Regions from separate parts of the Ancylobacter terrae genome, predicted to be linked through region 3. Evidence: riboswitches for the same ligand, from Rfam matches in the RefSeq annotation. Region 3 holds a riboswitch; each other region holds the start of a gene.
The links. A riboswitch is a leader RNA that binds a small molecule or an ion and turns the genes downstream of it on or off. The one in region 3 is predicted to bind thiamine pyrophosphate.
Positions count from the first base shown of each region.

Region 1 (3,634 bases), on a different contig from region 3:
GCCGGCTCGGCTTCATCGCCGCCGGCCCGCGCGCGCCGCAGCCGGGCGCCCCGCACACCTATGTGACGACGAAGGCGTTCCTCACCCATTACGGGCTCGACACGCTGCGCGACCTGCCGGACCTCGAGGCGCTGGAGGATGCCGGCCTGCTCGGCACGGACCGGCTGCTGGCGGGCGATATCCCGCCGGGGCTCCCGGTCGGAGAGGGGGATGACGAGGCCGATCGCGACGGGCTCGACGAGGGCGACGAGGACGGCTGAGCGCCGGGATGGGGCCGCGGGCCATGTGCCGGCCCGCGACCCCGTCGCGCCGTTCCGGGATGCCCCGAAACGATCGGCCGTCAGGCGTCCGGCCCGGGCGCCGGCGTCAGATAGAGCTGGCTGTGCTCGCGGAACTTGGCCGCCATCGCCGCCATCCCCTCCTTCTGCGCCTCGGCGCGGATGTCGTGCGAGATGCGCATCGAGCAGAATTTCGGCCCGCACATCGAGCAGAAATGCGCGACCTTGTGCGCCTCCTTCGGCAGCGTCTCGTCGTGGAAGGCGCGCGCGGTTTCCGGGTCGAGCGACAGGTTGAACTGGTCCTCCCAGCGGAATTCGAACCGCGCGCGCGAGAGCGCGTCGTCGCGGATCCGGGCGGCGGGGTGGCCCTTGGCGAGATCGGCGGCGTGGGCGGCGATCCGGTAGGTGATCACGCCGGTCTTGACGTCGTCGCGGTCGGGCAGGCCGAGATGCTCCTTCGGGGTGACGTAGCAGAGCATCGCCGTGCCGAACCAGCCGATCATCGCCGCGCCGATGCCGGAGGTGATGTGGTCGTAGCCCGGCGCGATGTCGGTGGTGAGCGGACCCAGCGTGTAGAACGGCGCCTCGCCGCAGACGGCCAGCTGCTTGTCCATATTGGCCTTGATCTTGTGCATCGGCACATGGCCGGGCCCTTCGATCATCACCTGGCAGTCTTTCGCCCAGGCGATCTTCGTCAGTTCGCCCAATGTCTCCAGCTCGGCGAACTGGGCGGCGTCATTGGCATCGGCGATCGAGCCGGGCCGCAGCCCGTCGCCCAGCGAGAACGAGACGTCATAGGCGCGGCAAATGTCGCAGATCTCCTCGAAATGCGTGTAGAGGAAGCTTTCGCGGTGATGGGCGAGGCACCACTTCGCCATGATCGAGCCGCCGCGCGAGACGATGCCGGTCACCCGCTCGACGGTGAGCGGGATATGGGCGAGCCGCACGCCGGCATGGATGGTGAAATAGTCGACGCCCTGCTCGGCCTGCTCGACCAGCGTGTCGCGGAACACCTCCCAGCTGAGCTCCTCGGCGATGCCGCCCACCTTCTCCAGCGCCTGATAGAGCGGCACGGTGCCGATCGGCACCGGCGCATTGCGCAGGATCCAGTCGCGGATGGTGTGGATGTTGCGCCCGGTCGAGAGGTCCATCACCGTGTCGGCGCCCCAGCGGATCGCCCACACCATCTTCTCCACCTCCTCGGCCATGGAGGAGGTGACGGCGGAATTGCCGATATTGGCGTTGATCTTGACGAGAAAGTTGCGCCCGATCGCCATCGGCTCGGCTTCCGGGTGGTTGATGTTGGCGGGAATGATCGCCCGCCCGCGCGCCACCTCCTCGCGCACGAAGTCCGGCGTGACGATATCGGGTATCGCCGCGCCGAAGTCCTCGCCGTCGCGGCCGGCGCCGGCGCGCCGCGTCTCGCGGCCGAGATTTTCGCGGATGGCGACGAATTCCATCTCCGGCGTGATGATGCCGGCGCGGGCATAGGCGAGCTGCGTCACCGCCCGTCCGCCGGTCGCCCGAAGCGGCCGGTGGCGTATCGGGAAGGGCGGGGTCGCCCGTTCGGCCGAGACGAAGCCGTTATCCTCCGGCTTCACCGCGCGCCCCGGCCCGGCCGCGACGTCGCCTCGCGCCGCGATCCATGCGGCGCGCAGGCGGGGCAGGCCCGCGTCGATGGCGATGCGGGCGGCCGGATCCGTGTAGGGGCCTGAGGCATCGTAGACGGTCACCGGCGGCTCGCCGGCGCTCGGATGCACGGCGATCTCGCGCATCGGCACGCGGATGTCGGGGTAGAGCTTGCCGGGTCGGAACACCTTGGTCGAGGCCGGCAGCGGGCCGGTGCTCACGGCAGGGGTGGAGGTATCGGTCGTCATGGGTCGAGGCTCCTCGCGAAACGCATGGAGACCCAGCTCTGACAGGAAGATGTTGGGAGGATTCCCCGCGCCATGGGGAATCCGGCCGCGCTCGCGCGACGCACCCGCACCGTCCCTACGCCAGTATGAACTGGATCAGGTTCAACGGGTCACTGCGCCGCAACGGCCCGAAGGCCGCACCCAGCAGTATCTCAGCCCCTTGCCGGGACCCCCCTGGTGAATGCGGCGAGGGTGCCGCCGTGCCGCCGGCCTGTCAATCGGGCGCGCCGCCCCCGGCGCCGGCGAGGGGAGAGCGAGCGGGCAGGTGGGAGCGGAGAGGGGCGCGCCTCGGCCGCGGCGGCTCAGAACAGCCAGAGCCGGTCTTTCGGGAAACCCACCCAATAGCGCTCCTGCGCGGGTGTGGCGGCGGCCCAGGCCCGGACGCGGACCCCCTCGCCGGCCAGCACATATTCCCAGCGCTCGCCGAGATAGAGCGCCGTCTCGACGGTGAGCGGCAGGGTGTTCGCCGCCGGCTCGGTGCCGAGCGCGACACGCTCGATGCGTATGACGGCCTTCACCGCCTCGCCGGGACGGCGGTCCGCCATCACCCGGCCCTCCAGCCGCTGGCCGGCGACCTCGATGACGCCGGTGTCGGCCTCGCGCGCGACGAGGCGGCCGGCGAGGTGGTTGTTGCTGCCCATGAAATCGGCCACCAGCGCCGAATTGGGCTGCTCGTAGACATCCTGCGGGCGGCCCTCCTGCTCCACCTCGCCGCCGCGCAGCAGCATGATGCGGTCGGCCACCGCCATCGCCTCGACCTGGTCGTGGGTGACGTAGAGCGCGCTGATGCGGGTCTGCAGGATCAGCTCGCGGATCCAGGCGCGGGCCTCCTCGCGCAGCTTGGCGTCGAGGTTGGAAAGCGGCTCGTCGAGCAGCAGCACCGAGGGGCGGTAGACCAGCGCGCGGGCGAGCGCGACGCGCTGCTGCTGGCCGCCGGAGAGCTGGTGCGGGTAGCGCGCGCCGAGCGCGGAGAGGCCGAGCCGTTCCAGCACCTCGCCGACCTTGGCCCTGGTCTCCGCCTCGCCCGCCTTGCGCAGCTTCAGGCCGTAGCCGACATTCGCGTCGACGGTCTTGTTCGGCCACAGCGCGTAGGACTGGAACACGAGGCCGAGGCCGCGCTTCTCCGGCGGCAGGGCGATCTGCCGGGCGCCGTCGAACACGACCGTGTCGCCGAGCAGGATACGGCCCGAATCCGGCGTCTCCAGTCCCGCGACCGAGCGCAGTATGGTGGTCTTGCCGCTGCCGGACTGGCCGAGCAGCGCCACCACCTCGCCGGCCTTGAGCGCCAGCGACACGCCCTTGAGGATCTCGACGCCGCCGATCGCCTTGGCGATGGCCTCGACGGTGAGCTCATGCATGCAGGCGCACTCCCAGACGCAGCGCGACGAGCAGGCCGACGCTGATGAGCAGGACATTGATGACCGACAGCGCCGAGATGAG
Region 1 covers NZ_JBJGXH010000006.1:15,558-19,191, forward strand. Annotated here, with positions in the region: gene scpB (SMC-Scp complex subunit ScpB) at 1-260, shown strand, start outside; gene thiC (phosphomethylpyrimidine synthase ThiC) at 341-2,155, opposite strand; TPP riboswitch at 2,250-2,380, opposite strand; gene ACEUEL_RS21800 (ABC transporter ATP-binding protein) at 2,497-3,552, opposite strand; gene ACEUEL_RS21805 (ABC transporter permease) at 3,545-3,634, opposite strand, start outside.
Region 1: another riboswitch for thiamine pyrophosphate. It lies ahead of thiC (phosphomethylpyrimidine synthase ThiC); the one in region 3 lies ahead of thiO (glycine oxidase ThiO).

Region 2 (3,634 bases), 370 kb from region 3:
GCGCCGACGCCGGTCACCACCGCCTACACGATCAGCCTGGGCACGCCGGAGGCGATGGCGCAGGCGGCCGCGCAGGCCGGCCGCCCCCTGCTCAAGCTCAAGCTCGGCGCGGCGGGCGATGCCGAGCGGCTCCTCGCCATCCGTGCCGCCGTGCCCGACGCCGAACTGGTCGTCGACGCCAATGAGGGCTGGACCGCGGAGACCCTCGCCGCCAACCTCGCCGCCTGCGCCCATGCCGGGGTGAGGCTCGTCGAGCAGCCGCTGCCGGCGGCGGACGACGGCGCGCTCGCCCATATCGTGCGCCCGGTGCCGGTCTGCGCCGACGAGAGCGCCCATGACCGCGCCGGCCTACCCGCCCTCGTCGACCGCTACGACGCCATCAACGTCAAGCTCGACAAGACCGGCGGGCTCACCGAGGCGCTGGCGCTGGTCGCCGCCGCACGCGAGGCCGGGCTCGACGTCATGGTCGGCTGCATGGTCGCGACCTCGCTGTCGATGGCGCCGGCGCTGCTGCTGGCGCCGCAGGCGCGCTGGGTCGATCTCGACGGGCCGCTGCTGCTCGCCCGCGACCGCGATCCCGGCCTCGCCTATCAGGGCTCGACCGTGCTGCCGGGCGGGCCGGAGCTGTGGGGCTGAGCAGCCCCTCGAAAGTGCGCATCGAAAACAATGCTCCCGTCATCCTGAGGAGCCATTCCGTTCAGGAATGGCGTCTCGAAGGATGGTCCAGGAGGATCGGGAGCCCTCTGGAGCCTCCTTCGAGACGCGCCTGCGGCGCTCCTCAGGATGACGGACCGAGTTTCCAAGCAGTCTCTCGGAGCGTAATCCGGTCGGCATTCCGTGCTAGCTGATCAGCGCGCGCTCTGGCAGAAACGCGGTTCGGCGCTCCACAGCGCGTGGAAATGGTGCACCGGCCCGTGGCCGCGCCCGATGGTCAGCTGGTCCGAGGCACCGATGGCGCGGGTGAGATAGTCCTTCGCCGCCGCCACCGCCGCGCGCAGGGCCATGCCGCGCGCCAGCCCCGCGGCGATGGCGGAGGAGAGCGTGCAGCCGGTGCCGTGCGTGTTCCGCGTGGCGATGCGCGGCGCCGTGAGTTCGACGACCCCCTCGGCGTCGACCAGCACGTCGACACTGTCCGGCCCCTCGCCATGGCCGCCCTTGACCAGCACCGCGCGCGGGCCGAAGCCCATCAGCCGCTCGGCCTGCGCCCGCGCCTCGGCCGGCGTCTGCGCCACCGGTTCGTCGAGCAGCGCCGCCGCCTCCGGCAGGTTCGGCGTGATGAGCAGCGCGCGCGGCAGCAACGCCTCGCGCAGCGTCGCGATCGCCTCCGGCACCAGCAGCCGGTCGCCCGAGGCGGCGACCATCACCGGGTCGAGCACAATGGTCGACAGGCCGTGGCGGACAAGCCCGGCCGCGACCGTCTCGATCGCCTGTGGGCGCGAGAGCATGCCGATCTTCACCGCGCCGACGGCGAGATCGGAGAATACCGCGTCCATCTGCGCGGCGATGAAGTCCGCCGGCACGTCGTGGATGCCGCTGACGCCGAGCGTGTTCTGCGCGGTCAGCGCGGTGATGACGCTGGCGCCATAGACGCCGAGCGCCGAGAAGGTCTTGAGGTCGGCCTGTATGCCCGCCCCGCCGCCGGAATCGGACCCCGCGATGGTGACGGCAATCGGCGTCGGCGCGGCATTCGGCGTCGTCATCGGCTTCTCCCTCGCCGACGGACGGGCCGCGCCGTGCGGCCGGGGGCTGTCCCCGCATCGGCCGCCGCACGATTCGTTCCCTCCGCCGGCATGATCCGGATCAGGTTCGATGGGTTGGCCCGGCCCTCACGGACACGCCGCCTCTCAGCCCCTTTACGGGGCACCCCAACGTTTCGTCGCGCTCGCTGATAGGGGAAGGGGAAGGCGCTGACAAGCCGCGGGTTATCGCGTGAAAGCCCTACTTCGACAGAGCTTGCAGCACAGTTACGAAAAACGACGCCAAATCGACGCCATGCTCAATCAACCAAGCTTTGAGGCCGCTAGCTTCCGCCGCCTTATCAAGATGAGTTGGGTTAACATCCGCTTGAGATTTCGCTCTTTGCTGCTCGACTGATCTAAAGAACGCCTGCAAGAGATCCGGTGGAACATTGGAATGATCGGATGACTGAATGTGAACGAACTTACCTATTCTCTCAAAAACACTGTTGTCTATCCGGACATCTATTGGTGCCGCCGACTTGATGACAGTACCAACGTCTTTGAACGAACTACCCGTTATCTCGATTTTCGGCGGCATGCCACTCGTCTCCGGCGTGATGGAGGTAAAATATAACTTTAAATTGCAATTCGTCAATCACACACCTTCTATCCTCGCGCTGGATCCCGCCGCCTTGCGTAGTCACCCTCATTCTGGTCCTGTTGCGCTGTCAGCCAGCCTTGAAAGTCGCGCAATGGTTCCCTTCTTCGTCCAGATCAAATGCGAACTCGGCCGCTCCTACGAGGTCGCCAACGCCATCGCCGATGCCGAGATCGCCTCGGAAATCTACTCCACCGCCGGGGAATTCGACCTGCTGATCAAGTTCTACGTGCCCGAAGGCACCGATATCGGCCATTTCGTGAACCAGCAGGTGCAGATCGTGCCCGGCATCAAGGACACCCAGACGCTGATCACCTTCAAGGCGTTCTGAACGCTCACGCCACCGGCGGCGGGCCCGACGCTTCGGCTTCGCGGCGACGCTGCTCGTCCTCGTGGCGCTCGTGCCAGATCATGTAGAGGCCGGCGCCGATGACGATGGCCGCGCCGACCAGCACGATGAGCGAGGGCACCTCCGAGAACAGCGCGAAGCCCAGCACCAGCGACCAAAGCATCGCCGAATAGGTGAAGGGCGCGATCACCGAGGCGGGCGCGTAACGGTAGCTCTCCGTGAGCAGGATCTGGCCGACGCCGCCGAGAAAGCCGATGGTGAGCAGCAGCGCCGAGGCGCCCGGCCCCGGCACCACCCAGCCCCAGGCCGCCGTGCCCAGCGCCGCCACCGAGGCCAGCGCCTGGAAATAGAACACGATCGCCGCCGTGGTCTCGGTCGCGGTCAGATGGCGCACCTGCACGATGGCGCCCGCCGTGCAGATCGCCGCGCACAGGCCGTAGATCGCGCCCCAGGTCGAGGCGACATCCGCGCCGAAGCCGAGCGCCAGATGCGGCCACAGCATGATGACGACGCCGGCGAGGCCGAGCATCACCGCGATCCACCGATAGGGCCGCACCACCTCGCGCAGCAGCAGCGCCGCCATCACCACGGTGATCAGCGGCGTGGTGAAGCTGATCGCGGTGGCGTCGACCAAGGGGATGCGGGCGAGCGCGACGAAGTTGCAGGCCATGCCGATGACGCCGACCAGCCCGCGGATGATGTGGCCGACCGGATTGGCCGTGCGCACCGCCGCGCTGATCTCGCCGCGGAAGGCCAGCAGCGCGATCAGCGGGAACAGCGCGAAGAAGGAGCGCGCGAACATCACCTGCCCGGTCGGGACATCGACCGAGACGACCCGGACCAGGGCGGCCATGATGGTGAACAGGAACGTCGCGCACAGCTGCAGCGCGATCCCCTTGAGCGCGTTCATGGCGCGGCAAGGAGCATGATTGCACCCCCGCCCGCAAG
Region 2 covers NZ_JBJGXH010000001.1:1,010,076-1,013,709, reverse strand. Annotated here, with positions in the region: gene dgcA (N-acetyl-D-Glu racemase DgcA) at 1-636, shown strand, start outside; gene thiD (bifunctional hydroxymethylpyrimidine kinase/phosphomethylpyrimidine kinase) at 849-1,700, opposite strand; TPP riboswitch at 1,761-1,878, opposite strand; gene ACEUEL_RS04860 (hypothetical protein) at 1,939-2,277, opposite strand; gene ACEUEL_RS04855 (Lrp/AsnC ligand binding domain-containing protein) at 2,432-2,668, shown strand; gene ACEUEL_RS04850 (DMT family transporter) at 2,673-3,596, opposite strand.
Region 2: another riboswitch for thiamine pyrophosphate. It lies ahead of thiD (bifunctional hydroxymethylpyrimidine kinase/phosphomethylpyrimidine kinase); the one in region 3 lies ahead of thiO (glycine oxidase ThiO).

Region 3 (3,634 bases):
CAGAACCTTGACGCCGAGGTCGCGGATGAGCTGCCAGAAGCTCTGCCCGGCCTTGGAGGCGCCCGACTCCCGCCGCAGCGAGACGGTGACGATCTCCGCGGCCGACGCGCGGATGGCGTCGGCAAGGATCGCCGGCGAGGGATATTGCGCCGTGCCCAGCAGCAGGCGCGAGCCGACGCTGGTGCCGTAGACCTCCAGCCGGTCGGGGGATGTGGTCGTCAACGCATCCATCTCAGCCTCCCTTGTTCCGAGCGCCGGTTCGCCGACATGGTCGCGAACGGCGGACGCCGGCTGCGTCCTTCGAGGCCCGGACGCTGTCCGGGCACCTCAGGATGACGCGGTTTGAGCTCTGCAAATTCGTCGTCATGCACCGTCCTCGTCATGCTGAGGTGCCGGCCATGGGCCGGCCTCGAAGCACGCATGGCCGCGCCGCATCGCCCGAGCGGCATCCTCCGGCGCGACGCGGCGTTCGCCACCCATCTCACCCGCCCTGCATCGGCGCGAGGATCTCGATGCGATCCCCCTCGCCGATCGGCGTCTGCGCCCGGCGCGGGGCGCGGACCATGGTTCCGTTCAATGCGGTAGCCACCACCGCGCCCTCGAAGCCGAGCTCGGCGAGGAGGTCGGCGAGAGTGGGCGCCCGCGTCTGCGCGTCCTCACCATTCACGACGATCTTCATCCATCACCTCCGGGAAATGCGCCCCGTCGAACGCCACGGCCGCCGCGCGGCGGGCGAGCGCCGGCGCCGCGAGGAAGCCGTGGCGGTAGAGCCCGTTCACATGGATGGTCCGGCCGCGCCGGCGGATGCGCGGCAGGTTGTCCGGGAAGGCCGGGCGCACATCGGCGCCGATCTCCACCACCTCCGCCTCGCCGAAGGCCGGGTGCAGCGCATAGGTCGCCGACAGGAGCTCCATCAGCGAGCGCCCGGTGACCCGGCCGCGCTCGTCATTCTCGATCGAGGTCGCCCCGATCATGAAATGCCCGTCGCCGCGCGGCACGATGTAGACCGGGATGCGCGGGTGCAGCATGCGCACCGGGCGGGAGAGCCGGATGTCGCGCGAATAGAGCACGAGCATCTCGCCCTTCACCCCGCGCAGGTCGGCCAGCGTGTCGCGCGCGGCGAGGCCGCGGCAGTCGACGATGACGTCGGCGTCATCGTCGTTCGCATCGGTCTGACCGCACTGATCGTCCACCTCACTGCACTGACCATCCACCGCCTCGGTGAGGTAGCGCAGGTCGACGCGATACTCGGAAACGAGCTTCTCGGTGAGCGCCGCCAGCGCCTTGCGGGGCTCGAGATGCGCCTCGGTGGGGAAGAACAACCCCTGCTCGAACCGCCCCTCGAGGTCCGGCTCCAGCGCCGCGAGGCGCGCGCCGTCGATCGCCTCGAAATGCGAGGTGCGGCGGGAAAAGCGTTTGAGATCAGGTAGATCGCGGGCCGGCGCCAGCACCAGGCTGCCATTCGTCGGCACATCCGGCACGCTGTCCCGCCAGTAGTCGAGCGATTCGAGACCCAGCTCGACGATGAGCGGCTCGGCGCTCTCGCGCTCGCACCAGGGCGCCAGCATGCCCCCGGCATACCAGGAGCAGCCCCGGCCGGAGCCGGAATTGCGTTCGATTACGGTGACGTGCGCCCCGCGGCGGGCAAAGGCGTGGGCGCAGGTGAGACCGGCGACGCCGGCGCCGATGATGCGCACGCGCATCGCGTTCGGCGTTGCGCCGGTTCGGTCAAGCTGTTGATCTGACATGCATTCCTCCCTCCGCCAGTCCGAGCTGGATCAGGTTCGAAGGGTCGCCATGCCGCGATCGCGTCGCGCCGATGGCCTCTCAGCCTCCTGTCGAGGCTCCCCCGGATGCCGTTGATATAGTGGCTCCCGGGCCCGCTGTCACCGCCGTGTCGACAACATATCGTCCGTGGTTCTGCTTATCCGCTCCCCAGCCGCGGCGGCAGGTTGACCACATTGGTCGCCCCGCGCCGGCGACGCTGGCACGCCGTCCTCACCGCCCGCTCCAAAGCGTCGCGGCCAAAGGGTTTTCCGAGCCGCATGAGATCGGGATCCGCCCCCTCCGGCAGTTCCGCATAGCCGGTCCCGAGCACCACGGCGAGATGCGGCCATCGCTGCCGGATCGCCGCGACGAGTTGCACCCCGGTCATCCCCGGCATCGCCTGGTCGGTCAGCACGACGTCGAAATCGCGTTTCGTTTCAAGCATATCGAGCGCCTGGCGGCCGGAGGACGCTTCGCTCACCGCGAAACCGATATCCTCCAGCATGGCAGCGGTGGCGCCGAGAACGAGCGGATCGTCGTCGACCACCAGCACCCCCAGCCGCCCCGGCTCGCCGACCTGAGACGCCATTTCCGGCTCGGTCGAGACCGCCGCGGCGGGCGGTGCGGCGGCGATCGGAAGCCAGATGTCGGCGGTGGTCCCCTCGCCGCGGCGACTGGCCAGCACCAGCCGCCCGCCGGACTGCGCGGCGAGGCCGTGCACCATGGCGAGGCCGAGCCCGGTCCCCTTTCCCACCCCCTTGGTGGTGAAGAACGGCTCCGTCGCCCGCGCCAGCGTCTCCTCGTCCATGCCGCTGCCGGTATCGCGCACACGCAGGCAGAAATAGTCGCCCGGCGGCAGGTCGCTGCCATCCTGCGGCACCGCGCCGGCCGGAACGACCTGCTCCTCGCGGGCCTCGATGATGATCGTGCCCCCCTCCGGCATGGCGTCGCGCGCGTTCACCGCGAGGTTGAGCAGGGCGAGTTCGAGCTGGTTCGCGTCGACATTCGCGCGGGGCAGGCCGAGCGGGAAGCGCGTCTCGATCCGAACCGTCGGACCGATCGATCGCCTCAGCAGATCGGCCATGCCGAGCACGAGATCCGGCACGTTGACCGGTTCGGGCTTCAGGTCCTGGCGGCGCGCGAAGGCCAGCATGCGCTGCGTCAGGGCAACGCCGCGCTGCGCCGCCTGGATGGTGTTGTCGAGCATGCGGAGCAGGCGCGAATCCTCGTTCGCCCGTTTGCGCGCGAGTTCCAGGTTACCCAGGATGACGGCCAGCAGATTGTTGAAATCATGGGCTATACCGCCCGTGAGCTGGCCCACGGCCTCGAGCTTCTGGCCCTGCCGCAGCGCCTCCTCGGCCCGCCGCCGGGCGGTGACGTCGATCAGGCCGCAATGCGACTTCACGACCCGGCCCGCCGCGTCCCGCTCCACCGTGGCGGACAGCATGCAGTCCAGCACCGCCCCCTCGCGGGTCACGAGGCGATATTCCGCATCGGTGAGTTCGCCGGTCTCCATCAGGGTCGGCCAATGGACCTCGTCCCGCATGCGCGCCGACTCGCGCGTCATGAAATCCGTCAGCGGGCGCCCGACCACCTCGTCCCGCCCATAGCCGAGCAGCGCAAGCCAGCTGTCGCTCACCTGTTCGATCCGGCCGCCCGCATCCAGAGAGTGCAGGGGAAGCGGCGTGCGCCGATAAAGATTGCGATAGCGCTCCTCGCTCGCGCGCAGGGCCGAGGCCTCGCGGGCGGCCAGCACCGCAAAGCGCCGGTCATACATGACCGCGACCGTCGCCACGAACAGGATGATGAACGTCATCGCGGCGACCGCGATCGCCAGTTCGGTCCGGTCGAACCGGGCGACCGGCTC
Region 3 covers NZ_JBJGXH010000001.1:638,695-642,328, reverse strand. Annotated here, with positions in the region: gene ACEUEL_RS03005 (thiazole synthase) at 1-231, opposite strand, end outside; gene thiS (sulfur carrier protein ThiS) at 482-679, opposite strand; gene thiO (glycine oxidase ThiO) at 657-1,703, opposite strand; TPP riboswitch at 1,738-1,861, opposite strand; gene ACEUEL_RS02990 (MHYT domain-containing protein) at 1,925-3,634, opposite strand, start outside.

Region 4 (3,634 bases), 2.2 Mb from region 3:
TCCACGTCGAGCAGCATGTAGGGCACGTTGCCGGTCAGCTGCTGCGTGACGATGGCGCTCACCAGCGAGGCCAGCACCACCGCGACATAGGTGCGCGCGCTGTAGGGGAACTGCCGCCGCGTCTCCTCGATCACGAACAGCACCGCGGCGAGCGGCGCGTTGAAGGCGGCGGCGAGGCCGGCCGCCCCGCCGGCCGCGAGCAGGCCGCGCATGTCCTCGCCGTCCCAGCGCATGACGTCCGACACCGCCTTGGCGATCGAGGCGCCGATATGGATGGTCGGCCCCTCGCGCCCCAGCACCATGCCCGAGCCCAGCGACAGCAGGCCGCTGACGAACTTCACCGGCAGCACGAGGCGCCAGCGCACCACGCGCAGCCCCTCCATGGCGCCCTCGATCTCCGGCACGCCCGAGCCGCCCGCCTCCGGCGCGAAGCGGCGCACCAGCCAGAGCGAGGCGACGGCCATGCTCGCCCCGATCAGCGCGGAAGCCGCGTAGAGGGGCATTCCGGTCAGGCCGAGCGGGCCGGTGAGCTGCGCCGGCCAGAACCCGCTCAGCCAGACCACGCCGAGATGGAAGGCGACGCCGGCGAGCCCGACCAGCGCGCCGAGCACCACCGCGGCGGCGTGATAGACCCCGTTCCCCATGCGTCCCTCCCCAAGCGTCCCCCGCCGCTTGGGTAGCATCGCGGCGCCGGGCCCGGAAGTCGTGATTGCTGCGCTGCGGCGGATGACGGCGGTGTGGCGGCTGCCGGCGGGACGACGGGGAGGGAGGTTTCCGCCGCCCGCGATGACGTTGGGGGACCTTCAGGCGTCCGTCATCCCGGACGAGGCCGCCGGCCTCGATCCGGGACCGCTCGCCCCGTCATCCCGGCCGGTCCCGGCCTGTCTCAGGGCTGCGGCACGGCGGCGGGCAGCACCGGCGCGTAGGCCGAGACCGGCAGGGTCGTCTCGATCAGCCCGTGCTCCTTCATGAATGCGCCGAAGCGCTCGTAGCGGCCGGCGTCGAGCGCCGCCGGGGCGTGGGCGAAGCGGCGCAGCGTGTCGGTCCAGGCGGTGCGGTTCAGCTCGTCGTCGAGCGAGGGATTGGCCTTCACGAACACGCCCCACGCCTCCTGCGGGTGGTTGAGCACGTAGAGCGTCGCGCTCTCGACCGCCGCGAGGAAGCGCGGCAGCCGCGGATCGGCCACGAGGTCCTTGCGGGTGATGTAGATCAGCTCGTCGAAGGCTGGCACGCCGTGCTCCTCGGGGAAGAAGGCGGTGCCCTCCTTGCCCTCGAGCTTGAGCTGGGTGAGTTCGAAATTGCGATAGGCGCCGATGACCGCATCGACCTTGCCGGCGGCGAGCGCCGGGGTGAGGGCGAAATTGACGTTGACCAGGGTGACGTCGGACGGCGTCAGCCCGGCGCTCTTCAGCATGGTGCCGAGCAGCGCGTCCTCGAAGCCGGCCACCGAGAAGCCGATCGTCTTGCCCTTCAGGTCCGTGAGCGTCTTCACCGGCCCGTCCTTCAGCGCCACCAGCGCGGTGAGCGGCGTCGAGACCAGCGTGCCGAAGCGCACCAGCGGCAGGCCCTCCTTGACGCTGAGATAGAGGCTCGGCTGGTAGCTCACCGCCACCTCCGCCTGCCCGGCGGCGACGAGGCGCGGCGGCGCGGCGGGATCGGAGGGCGGCACCAGCGTTACGTCGAGGCCGACGGCGTCGAAGAAGCCCTTCTCCTTGGCCACGATCAGCGGCGCATGGTCGGGGTTCACGTACCAGTCGAGCAGCACGGTGAGCTTGTCGGCAGCGGCGGCCGGCGTGAGGGCCAGCGCCAGCGCGAGGCCGGCACCGGCGAGGGTCTTCAGCAGGGTGTTCGTCATCATGGATCTCCCGACACTGTGGAGATCCGGCGCATGAGCTTCTGGGGGATCATCCGGCGGCGGCCCGGATACCTCGATCCATCGGCCCCGCCTTCGCTCCGTCCCTTCGCCGGCATGACCCGGATCAGGTTCAAAGGGTCTGGCGGCTGCCATCTCAGCCCCTTGAACCCTGAACGGTTCGCGGGACACCCCTCGGACATCGGGGAGGCTAGCACCGCTGGCATGCCACGGCAACCGGCGCGGGCCTACCGCCCGACCGTCTCCGGCGCCCACGGCACCAGGCGCGCCATCAGCCGGTCGACCAGCGCGTAGAGGATCAGCGCCACGGCGACGAGGATGGTGAGCGCGGCGAACACCATGTCGGTCTGCATCCGGGCGTTGGCCTGCAGCATGAGGAAGCCGAGCCCGCCCGCCGAGCCGACCCATTCCCCGACGATCGCCCCGATCGGCGCCACCGCGGCGGCGACGCGCAGCCCGGTCGCAAGGCCGGGCAGGGCGGCGGGAATGCGGATGAAGCGCAACAGCCCGCTTTCGCTGGCGCCGTAGAGCCGGGCGAGGTCGACGAGCCCCTGGTCGGCCCGGGCGAGCCCGTCATGGAAGGCCGAGGCGACGGGGAAGAAGATGATCAGGCTCGCCATCACCACCTTGGAGGCGAGGCCGAAGCCGAACCAGATCACCAGCAGCGGCGCCACCGCGAAGACGGGCAGCGCCTGCGCCACCAGCAGCGTCGGCCGCAGCATCCGCCGCGCGGCGGGCGAATAGGCCATGGCGAGGGCGCAGGCGACCCCCAGCACGACGCCGCAGGCGAGGCCCGCCAGCATCTCGCCCAGCGTGATCAGCGCGTTCTGCGCCAGCACCTGCCTGTTGGCGATGAGCGCGCCGGCGATCCGGACCGGTCCCGGCAGGATATAGGCGGGCACGGCGAGGGCGCGCACGGCGAGTTCCCACGCGGCCAGCGGCAGCAGGGCGAGCAGCAGCGAACGGCCGAAGGAAATCATCGCGCATCCGAAGCCGTCCGGATCGACGGCACCTCTCTGGTGGACAATATATATCGACGGACGGCAAGCTTGACCCCGGTCAAGGCGGCGGTCACGTTCGGCTTATAAAAGGTTCCCCAAGGGAGCCATGCGGAGGAAACGCGATGATCAAGGACATTCTCGTACATCTCAAAGTGGGTGACGGCCCGGATGTGGCCGCCGATTACGCCGTCTCGGTGGCCTCGCGGCTCGGGGCGCATCTGACCGGCGTGGCGGTCAGCTACGAGATCGACATCCCCCATGTCTATACCGAGGCGTTCTCGACCGACTTCATCGAGACCCAGCGCGCCGAGAGCCGGCGCCTCGCCGCCCAGTCGGTGGCGCGCTTCGAGGAATCGCTGCGCGCGGTCGGCATCTCCGGCGAGGTGCGCACCATCGACGGCACGCTGGGCGGTGCCGCCGAGCAGATCGGGCTGATGGCGCGGCTCTACGACCTCATCGTGGTCGGCCAGCCGGACCCCGAGCGGATGGGCTCGGAGGAGGTGGTCGCCGAGGCGGTGCTGTTCGATTCCGGCCGGCCGGTGCTGCTGGTGCCGCTGAAGCAGGCCAAGCCCTTCTCCGCCGAGCGTATCCTGATCGCCTGGGACGGCGGGCGCGCCGCCGCCCGCGCGGTGGCCGAGGCCTGCCCGCTGCTGGAACATGCCAGCCTGGTCGAGGCGGCGGTGGTCGAGGCCGGCAAGGTGAAGAGCGACGAGGTGCCCGGGGCCGACCTCGCCCGCCATCTCGCCCGCCACGGCAAGCA
Region 4 covers NZ_JBJGXH010000001.1:2,825,528-2,829,161, reverse strand. Annotated here, with positions in the region: gene clcA (H(+)/Cl(-) exchange transporter ClcA) at 1-644, opposite strand, end outside; gene ACEUEL_RS13585 (ABC transporter substrate-binding protein) at 887-1,855, opposite strand; TPP riboswitch at 1,940-2,058, opposite strand; gene ACEUEL_RS13580 (ABC transporter permease) at 2,101-2,853, opposite strand; gene ACEUEL_RS13575 (universal stress protein) at 2,997-3,634, shown strand, end outside.
Region 4: another riboswitch for thiamine pyrophosphate. It lies ahead of ACEUEL_RS13585 (ABC transporter substrate-binding protein); the one in region 3 lies ahead of thiO (glycine oxidase ThiO).